Regions from separate parts of the Salinicoccus bachuensis genome, predicted to be linked through region 3. Evidence: riboswitches for the same ligand, from Rfam matches in the RefSeq annotation. Region 3 holds a riboswitch; each other region holds the start of a gene.
What was found. Region 3 has a riboswitch for S-adenosylmethionine ahead of RQP18_RS09095 (PLP-dependent aspartate aminotransferase family protein). Riboswitches for the same ligand answer to the same signal wherever they lie in the genome.
Positions count from the first base shown of each region.

Region 1: linked by a shared signal. The riboswitch ahead of RQP18_RS02415 (methionine ABC transporter ATP-binding protein) and the one ahead of RQP18_RS09095 (PLP-dependent aspartate aminotransferase family protein) in region 3 are both predicted to bind S-adenosylmethionine.
Region 2: linked by a shared signal. The riboswitch ahead of RQP18_RS05755 (methionine ABC transporter ATP-binding protein) and the one ahead of RQP18_RS09095 (PLP-dependent aspartate aminotransferase family protein) in region 3 are both predicted to bind S-adenosylmethionine.
Region 4: linked by a shared signal. The riboswitch ahead of RQP18_RS11575 (LLM class flavin-dependent oxidoreductase) and the one ahead of RQP18_RS09095 (PLP-dependent aspartate aminotransferase family protein) in region 3 are both predicted to bind S-adenosylmethionine.

Region 1 covers NZ_CP138333.2:461,708-463,908, forward strand. Annotated here, with positions in the region: gene gcvH (glycine cleavage system protein GcvH) at 1-350, shown strand, start outside; gene RQP18_RS02405 (toprim domain-containing protein) at 406-819, shown strand; gene RQP18_RS02410 (thioredoxin family protein) at 770-1,087, shown strand; SAM riboswitch class I at 1,128-1,226, shown strand; gene RQP18_RS02415 (methionine ABC transporter ATP-binding protein) at 1,330-2,201, shown strand, end outside.
Region 2 covers NZ_CP138333.2:1,165,180-1,167,380, forward strand. Annotated here, with positions in the region: gene RQP18_RS05750 (hypothetical protein) at 1-483, opposite strand, end outside; SAM riboswitch class I at 797-899, shown strand; gene RQP18_RS05755 (methionine ABC transporter ATP-binding protein) at 957-1,979, shown strand; gene RQP18_RS05760 (methionine ABC transporter permease) at 1,963-2,201, shown strand, end outside.
Region 3 covers NZ_CP138333.2:1,774,480-1,776,680, forward strand. Annotated here, with positions in the region: gene RQP18_RS09095 (PLP-dependent aspartate aminotransferase family protein) at 1-1,220, opposite strand, end outside; SAM riboswitch class I at 1,288-1,397, opposite strand; gene RQP18_RS09100 (very short patch repair endonuclease) at 1,534-1,992, shown strand; tRNA gene RQP18_RS09105 (tRNA-Val) at 2,143-2,201, shown strand, end outside.
Region 4 covers NZ_CP138333.2:2,277,856-2,280,056, forward strand. Annotated here, with positions in the region: gene RQP18_RS11575 (LLM class flavin-dependent oxidoreductase) at 1-873, opposite strand, end outside; SAM riboswitch class I at 960-1,060, opposite strand; gene RQP18_RS11580 (catalase) at 1,385-2,201, shown strand, end outside.

The DNA of each region.
Region 1 (2,201 bases), 1.3 Mb from region 3:
AAGATCATGAATGGGTCAAATTTGAAGATGGCAAGGCGACAATCGGTATTACGGAATTCGCCCAATCCGAGCTCGGTGATATCGTATTTGTGGAGCTGCCTGCTGAAGGCGATGAAATTACTACTGGGGAGTCATTCGGCAGTGTGGAGTCCGTAAAGACGGTATCCGAACTGTATGCACCACTCAGTGGTACAGTAGTCGAGATCAATGAAGGACTCGAGGACAGCCCTGAGCTTGTCAATGAATCTCCTTATGAGGAAGCATGGATGGTGGTCATTGAACTGTCCGATGAATCACAACTTGATAAACTGATGGATGCGGATGCCTACGAAGAAATGGTGGATGCATAAAAACTGAAACTCTGGACATCGTCTGGAGTTTTTTTAAAATATGATACCAGGGGTGATGGCAGTGTATTTTTCCGATAAAGTGCTCATTGTCGAAGGAAAGACGGATAAGCGGCGCATCGAAGAAGTATTGATTGAACCTGTACAGATCATATGCACCCATGGTACAATGGGAATCTCAAAATTGGATGAGATTCTCGACCAGCTGAATGGCTCCGACATCTATATCCTGTCCGATGCGGACAAAGAGGGAAGAAACATCAGGAAATGGTTTAAAAAACATCTGAGTGAAAGTACTCACATATATATTGACCCGAAATTCGGTGAAGTGGGCCGCTGCCCACGCGACTACTTGGCAAACCTCCTTATGAGACACGATTTCTATGTAGATACAAGCCTGATCATGAAAGGTAAGTTCAGTAATGATGAAAGAACCAAAGACAATCGATATTACCAGCCGTATTCAATCTGAGGAGACGTTCGTACTCTATGGCTATGCGCCGATATGTGCAAACTGCCAGATTGCGGAAAGGATGCTCGATATCGTCTCGGAAATGAAGGGAGTTTCATATACTTCCATGAATTTGAACTATCATAAGGACCTCATAGAAACGTATGAGATCAGATCGGCGCCCGCACTGCTACTGTTCAGGGAGGGCAAGCTGGTCCGGGAAGTATATGCATTCCAGTCCGTACCCCATCTGACGGAAGTGTTCGATGAATTCCTTGTTGACGAATAGGGATGCGGATGATAGTATTATTAACAATCTAATAATGAAACTCTTATCAAGAGTGGTGGAGGGAAGTGCCCGACGAAACCACGGCAACCGTCTTTGTGACAAGGTGCCAATTCACTGATCGATTGATCGAAGATGAGAGGCTGATGGATAAAACCGGTGCCTGCTCAACTTTTGAGTGGGCTTTTTATTTAGCGGAGCGGAAAATGCACGACTTTTCCAATATACAAGTCAGGGTGAAACGTATGATCGATATAAGGAAAGCAACGAAAATTTTCAAGACGAAGAACAATACCATCCAGGCCGTGGATGATGTCAACCTTCATATCAGGGAAGGGGAGATATTCGGCGTCATCGGCTATTCGGGAGCAGGCAAATCCACGCTGATCAGAATGCTGAACGGCCTGGAACAGCCCTCCTCGGGCGAAGTGGTGATTGGTGAAGATGTCATCAGTTCGATGACTCGGTCGAATCTGCTCAGGAAACGCCAGAAGGTCTCCATGATCTTCCAGCATTTCAACCTGCTCTGGTCGAGGACCGTCGCCGACAACATCAGCTTCCCACTGGAGATCGCCGGTGTGCCGAAGAAGGAGCGTGCGCGCCGTGTGGCGGAACTGGTGGAGCTTGTCGGCCTCACGGGGCGTGAAGACAACTATCCAAGCCAGCTTTCGGGTGGACAGAAGCAGCGGGTCGGCATTGCGAGGGCGCTCTCCAACAGGCCCGAAGTGCTCCTTTGTGATGAGGCGACGAGTGCGCTCGATCCTGAAACGACGGATGAGGTGCTCGACCTGCTGGTAAAAATACGTGATGAAATGGATCTGACCATCGTCCTCATCACGCATGAGATGCATGTCATCCGCAAGATATGCGACCGGGCGGCAGTGATGGAGAACGGCCGGGTCGTGGAGACCGGACCGGTGATAAAGCTGTTCCAGAATCCGGAGCATGGCGTGACGAAACGCTTTGTCAAAGATGACATCAACGATGAGGAGACGGCCCTGTCATTCGAGGAGGTCAGGGAGATGTTCCCGACTTCGAAAATACTCAAGCTCGGCTTTGTCGGTTCACAGTCGAAAGCGCCGATCGTCTCGCAGGTCGTCAAGAAATACAATCTCGA
Region 2 (2,201 bases), 610 kb from region 3:
GTGAGTATCCGCCAGTAGGATGAGTGCACCTACTCCTGTTAGAGCTGACGCCATCCCAGCGGTACGCTGAATCCCTCTCCCCCCAATATGGGTAATGATCCAGGCAGATGCGATGGCGAAGAGCCAAACGGCCGTGGACAAAAGCAAATTGCCGAACAGCCATCCCAGTATCAGTGGCTGGATGTGGACTCCTAGAAAAACTAATCTTGCTGTATGGCTTGTCTGGTAGTATGCATTCGTCCCTTTTGTAACATTAGCTGTGACACCGCCGGTTATGTCTACTGTAAGTATAATCAGTAGTGCCGTTTTCCATACTGTAAGCCCGGACCATTCGTTATATGTGTAGAACAGCAGGAAAGATGAGAGGATGAGGCAACTGGCCAAGACAATTGTTAATTCTGCTTTTGTTGTTCTTCTTCCAAATAGCTCATGCAGAATTTTAGGGATTTGCAACGCTCCTTCAGTACTTATCTTTTTATTCATTACCTTCCCCCGTTCTTTCAAAATATTCTCTTGCACAAAGCAATCCTCTTCTGATTGCAGTAAAATTATTTATAACTACGTAAAGGACCCTCTCTTCCCGGCAACGAAAGATTCATCTATATCAAACCATTGGATAATACCTGGCTTTATACTTCCATTTTAACATTGCCCCTCGTGCTTCAGCCCAGTCTGTTATGAATATTGTACATTTTCAGGGCGAGCCTGACGGCAATTATGGCTGAATAGACTTTAGTTGTCTGAAATTTGACTTATCTCGCCAATTCATGTAGAGTAATGAGCATTCAATTGAATACTTTTATCCAGAGAAGTGGAGGGATTGGGCCCTGTGAAGCTTCAGCAACAGGCCGGGAGGCACTGTGCTAAATCCCGCAAGCCTCAGGCTTGGCAGATAAACGATTGAAGCCATTTGCCATTGGGCAGAGGGCTTTTTATTTTGGGAAGGAAGTGATGGAATGGCCATTGTGCTTGAAGATGTGTCGAAGACATATGAGGTCAAGGGGAGAAGAATCGAGGCTCTGAAGAAACTCTCCCTGACGATAGAGGACGGGGAGATATTCGGACTGATCGGTTTCAGTGGAGCGGGAAAGAGTACGTTGCTCAGGCTGATTAATCTGTTGGAAGCCCCGAGTTCCGGTAAAGTGAATGTGAACGGAACCGAACTTGGAAGCCTGTCGGGAGATGATCTCAGGATCCGGCGGCAGAAGATCGGCATGATCTTTCAGCAGTTTAATCTGATTGAATCGAAAACGGTCTATCAGAATATAGAGTTCGTGCTGAAGGCAAGCAGGTATGACAGGAAGAAGACGCGGGGACGCATCGAGGAACTTCTTGATCTTGTGGGACTCGGTGACAAGGTGGACAGTTACCCGAAAAATCTGAGCGGCGGCCAGAAGCAGCGTGTCGGCATTGCCCGGGCCCTGGCGAACCATCCGGACGTCCTGCTGTGTGATGAGGCAACCAGTGCACTCGACCCAGATACGACGAAGACGATCCTGAAGCTTCTGAAGCGGATCAACAGGGAACTTGGCATCACAATCGTGCTGATCACCCATGAGATGGAGGTCATAAAGGAGATTGCAGATCGTGTGGGGGTCATGACGGAAGGCGAAATTGTAGAAATGGATGATGTATACAGCATATTCAGCCATCCCGAGCATGATGTGACGAAGGGGTTCGTACAGGATATATATGATTTCACCATCCCGCCCCATATCGACGTGAACGAACGTTCGGAAGTGATCACCATAAAATTCCTCAATGAGCACGCCGAAGCGAACTATGTCAATCAGCTCTACCGCCACTTTGAGTGTGACATCAGCATTCTGAACGGCCGCATCGAATACATACATGATATGCCGCTCGGCTTTCTGATGCTGCACGTAAAAGGCGAACCGGGGGAGATCATCCGGCTGAAGGGCTTCATCGACGAATCCAGAGGAATAGAAAGGGCTGGAATCTATGCAAAGATTGACTGAGATTGCACCGCTCCTCTACCGTGCACTGCTTGAGACGACACTGATGGTGTCCATTTCCATTTTCTTTGCGGTGCTGCTCGGGCTCCCGCTCGGCATACTGCTCTATATCACGGCGAACCCGCTGCTGTTCCGGATAAAGCCTTTGAACCAGTTTCTGGGTGCAGTCACCAACGTGATCCGCTCGTTCCCGTTCATCATACTGATCGTCGCCATCATGCCGAT
Region 3 (2,201 bases):
CGGATGAGTTCTTCCAGCACGCCGGTCTCCTCAAGCTGTTCCTTCGTCAGCTGCTGATGGGTCGTGGACGCCGGATGGATGATCAGTGACTTCGCATCGCCGACATTTGCAACATGGGACCATAGCGAGACATTGTCGATCAGTTTCTTCCCTGCCGGTTTTCCGCCCCTGATCCCGAAGGTGATGATTGAACCGTATCCATTCTCGAACTGCCTCTTCGCAATATCATGGGACGGGTGGTTCTCCAGACCGGGATATGTCACCCACTCCACCGCAGGATGGGCCTCCAGGAAGCGGGCAACCTCCTGCGCATTTTCATTATGCCTTTCGACACGTATATGTAGAGTCTCCAGTCCCTGGATCAGCTGGAAGGCATTCTGTGGACTGAGGCTTGCCCCGAAGTCCCGCAACAGCTGCACGCGGATTTTCGTGATGAAGGCAAGTGTGCCGAAATCCACAGCATAACGGATGCCGTTATAGCTCGTATCGGGTTCGGTGAATTCCGGGAATTTTTCGGTATTCCAGTTGAACCGCCCCCCATCGATGACCACCCCGCCTATGGAAGTGCCGTGCCCGCCGATCCATTTTGTTGCCGAGTGGACGACGATGTCCGCTCCCCATTCAATCGGCTTGAAGACGTGCGGTGTGGCGAACGTATTATCGACGATCAATGGTACGCCGGCTTCATGCGCCACTTTGGCAACTGCTTCAACGTCAAGGACCTGAAGTCCGGGATTGCCGATTGTTTCGGCGAATACAGCCTTCGTCCGCCCTGTGATCGCCGCCTTGAAATTTTCCGGGTCGGCAGGATCGACAAATTTGACGTTGATGCCGTATCTGGGCAGAGTGACTGCAAACAGATTGTATGTACCGCCATAGAGGTTCGACCCCGCCACGATTTCATCCCCCGCACTTGCCAGGTTCAGTATGGACAGTGTGATGGCTGACATTCCGGAAGAAGTCGCCACTGCCGCCACCCCGTCCTCAAGAAGGGCCATGCGCTTTTCGAACACCTCCACCGTAGGATTTCCGATGCGCGAGTAGATGTTCCCCGGTTCATCCAGGGAAAACAGGCTCTCCGCATGGTCCGTGTCATGGAAAACGTACGAGGTCGTCTGATAGATCGGCACCGCCCTTGCGCCTGTTGTCGGATCCGGCGCCTGTCCGCCATGGAGCGACAGCGTCTCCAGGTCATAAGTTGCATTTTCTTTTTTTGTCAATATAATCTCCTCCTGGTTGTAATAATAAAAAAGCTCTCTTCCTATATAAGAAGAGAGCCTCCGCCTCCTCTTATCTTCCAGGAAAATCTCCTGCAGGAATTAGCACCTTATCAGACTTGATTGCCTGATGGTTGCCGGGCGTCATAGGGCCTGTCCCTCCGCCACTCTGGATAAGTGATAGAACTGTATTATTAATAATGTATACTACAATACTATGGATTATTATATTTGTCAAAACATTTTTCAAATTTAAAATACTCTGCTCTCCATCAATTTTCATGACGAATGTTTAACGCCCTAGCTGGGTAGGTGAATGGAAAGATGGGAGGTGGCGACAGTGGCCGATATGATGTCTACAGAAAAGAGAAGGCGGACGATGAGCCGGATCAGGTCCCAGTCGAAACTCGAGAACAGGGTTACGAAAGCCCTGTGGGCTGAAGGCTACCGGTTCAGGAAGAATGTACGCACGTTGAAAGGGTCTCCGGATATCGCAATCCAGAAATACAGGGTGGTCATCTTCATCGACTCCTGTTTCTGGCATATGTGCCCCGACCATGGCAACTGGCCGAAGAGCAATCAGGAATTCTGGAACAGGAAGCTCGGGAGGAACATGGAACGGGACCGTGAAGTGAATGCCCATTATCGTAAAGAAGGATGGCATATCATGCGTATGTGGGAACATGAATTCAAGGAGGACTTCAAAGGGGCCTTGGACAGGATGACGGCTTTCATAGAAATGGCAAAGTCCGAGGCCGCCAAAGGCAAAAAATAATGCCCGGAATCCCCATTTCATTATTGACAATTCCGGGATAACATTGTAAATTTGAATATGTAGTTTTTAAAACGTGATCCATCAGACAGGCACTTGTCCATCAGGTGTTGAAATTATTGTTTCGGGGTCCCGACGGATAAATAAAAGTAGGGTCTGTTAGCTCAGCGGGAGAGCACTTCGTTGACATCGAAGGGGTCACTGGTTCGATC
Region 4 (2,201 bases), 500 kb from region 3:
CGCCTCGGTCTCCCCGATGATCGGCAGGATCATCGGAAACACTTTGACGTCGTCTGCATTTCTGCCCTGGGCCACCGTACGTTCCCTGATATCCTTCACATAGGCTGCCAGGGCTTCCAGGGAATGATTCTTCGTGAACACCGCTTCCGCATGCTTCGCTGCAAAGTCGCGCCCCTTCGGCGATGCCCCCGCCTGGAAAAGTACAGGCGTCCTTTGGGGAGAGGGCTCCACAAGATGCGGCCCCGGCACATTGAAGAATTCGCCGCGGTGGTTGATCATGTGCACCTTGTCAGGGTCTGCAAACGTATCGTTTTCCCTGTCATACTGGACGGCATCTTCCGCCCAGCTGTCCTCCCAGAGCTTGTACACGACCTGGAGGAATTCATCTGCACGGTTGTACCGCATCTCCTTCGGCAGTCGCTGCTCGAGCCCCATGTTGACGGCTTCGCTCTCAAGGTATGATGTCACAACATTCCATGCCACCCGGCCCTCGGTCAGGTGATCCAGCGTCGACAGCTGACGTGCCAGGGAATAGGGCTGTGCATATGTAGTCGAAATCGTCGGTGCAAACCCGAGATGCTTTGTAACGGCTGCCATGGCAGGAATCACGAGTGTCGGATCATGGGCGGGCAGCTGGACGGCGTGCTTTGCCGCTGCATCATGGTTGTTTCCATAGACGCTGTAGGTCCCCAGCACATCTGCAATGAAGAGTGCATCGAACCTTCCGCGCTCCAGTGTCATCGCCGTATCAATCCAGTATTCCAGACGGTTGTGGCCCGTACCCTGGTCCTTTTCATGCTTCCACAGCCCCGTGGAATGGGGGGACGGTGAATTCTGGATGAAGCCGTTGAGATGGATCTGTTTTTTTGACATGTTCATACCTCCGCTTTTTGATATTGAAAAGCCCCTGCTTCTTGAAAATAAGAAGAGGGGCTTTATTTTATAAAATAGAACATCTCTTCCTATCTTCTAGCAAATCGCTACTGGAATTGGCACAGTTCACATACGGTCTGTTGCCGAGGTCTCAAAGGGCCAGTCCCTCCACCTCTCTTGATAAGAATTTTCTGAAATTATTAAGTTATGATGACTAATATATCCCATAGGATATTCAAAGTCAACACCAAATTCTAGTTTTCTTATAGGAATTGGATTTGGCATGTATATCTTTCATATCATTTGATTTCAGACTGTTCTGACACTATAATTGTATTGTGTACAGATTGGAATCAGTATAAACAGTAGACTGTTCTGATTGACATGTTTCCAAGCATCATCTTTCCGTAATTGGTCACGAACCAGATCATAGGAGGTTTTGATTTTGGCAGATAAGAACTATCAGAAAGAAAATGAGATTCCACGCGAGAAAGAAGCGGAACGCGATACGATGACGACCCGGCAGGGCCGGCCCGTCACAGATAACCAGAACTTGCGCACCATCGGCGACCGGGGACCGGCGACGATGGAAAACTACCATTTCCTTGAAAAGATGTCGCACTTCGACCGCGAAGAAGTACCGGAACGGGTGGTACATGCGCGGGGTACCGGCGCATTCGGCTACTTTGAAACCTACGGCAAAGTCGGGGACGAACCGGCAGAAAAGTATACACGCGCGAAAGTGTTTTCCGGCGAAGGCAAGAAGACGCCACTCATGGTACGCTTCTCCACCGTCGCAGGCGCCAAGGATTCGCCTGAAACGGAACGCGACCCACGGGGCTTCGCCATAAAAATGTATACAGAGGACGGCAACTGGGACCTCGTCGGCAACAACCTGAAGATCTTCTTCATCCGTGATGCCATGAAGTTCCCTGATATGATTCATGCCTTCAAGGCAGATCCGGTATCCAATGTGCCCGATCCGACACGGATGTTCGACTTCGTCTCCCGTTCGCCGGAAGCGACGCACATGATCACATTCCTGTTCTCGCCCTGGGGTATTCCAGCCTCATACCGGCACATGCAGGGTTCCGGCGTCAACACTTACAAATGGGTGAATGACAAGGGTGAATCCGTACTCGTCAAATACCACTGGGAGCCGAAACAGGGCATCCGCAACCTGACACAGGAGGAGGCGCACGACATCCAATCCCAGAATGTCGCCCATGCGACACAGGATCTCTACACGGCGATCGAACGCGGCAATTATCCTGAATGGGAACTGTTCGTCCAGATCATGGAGGACGACTATCATGAGGAACTGGACT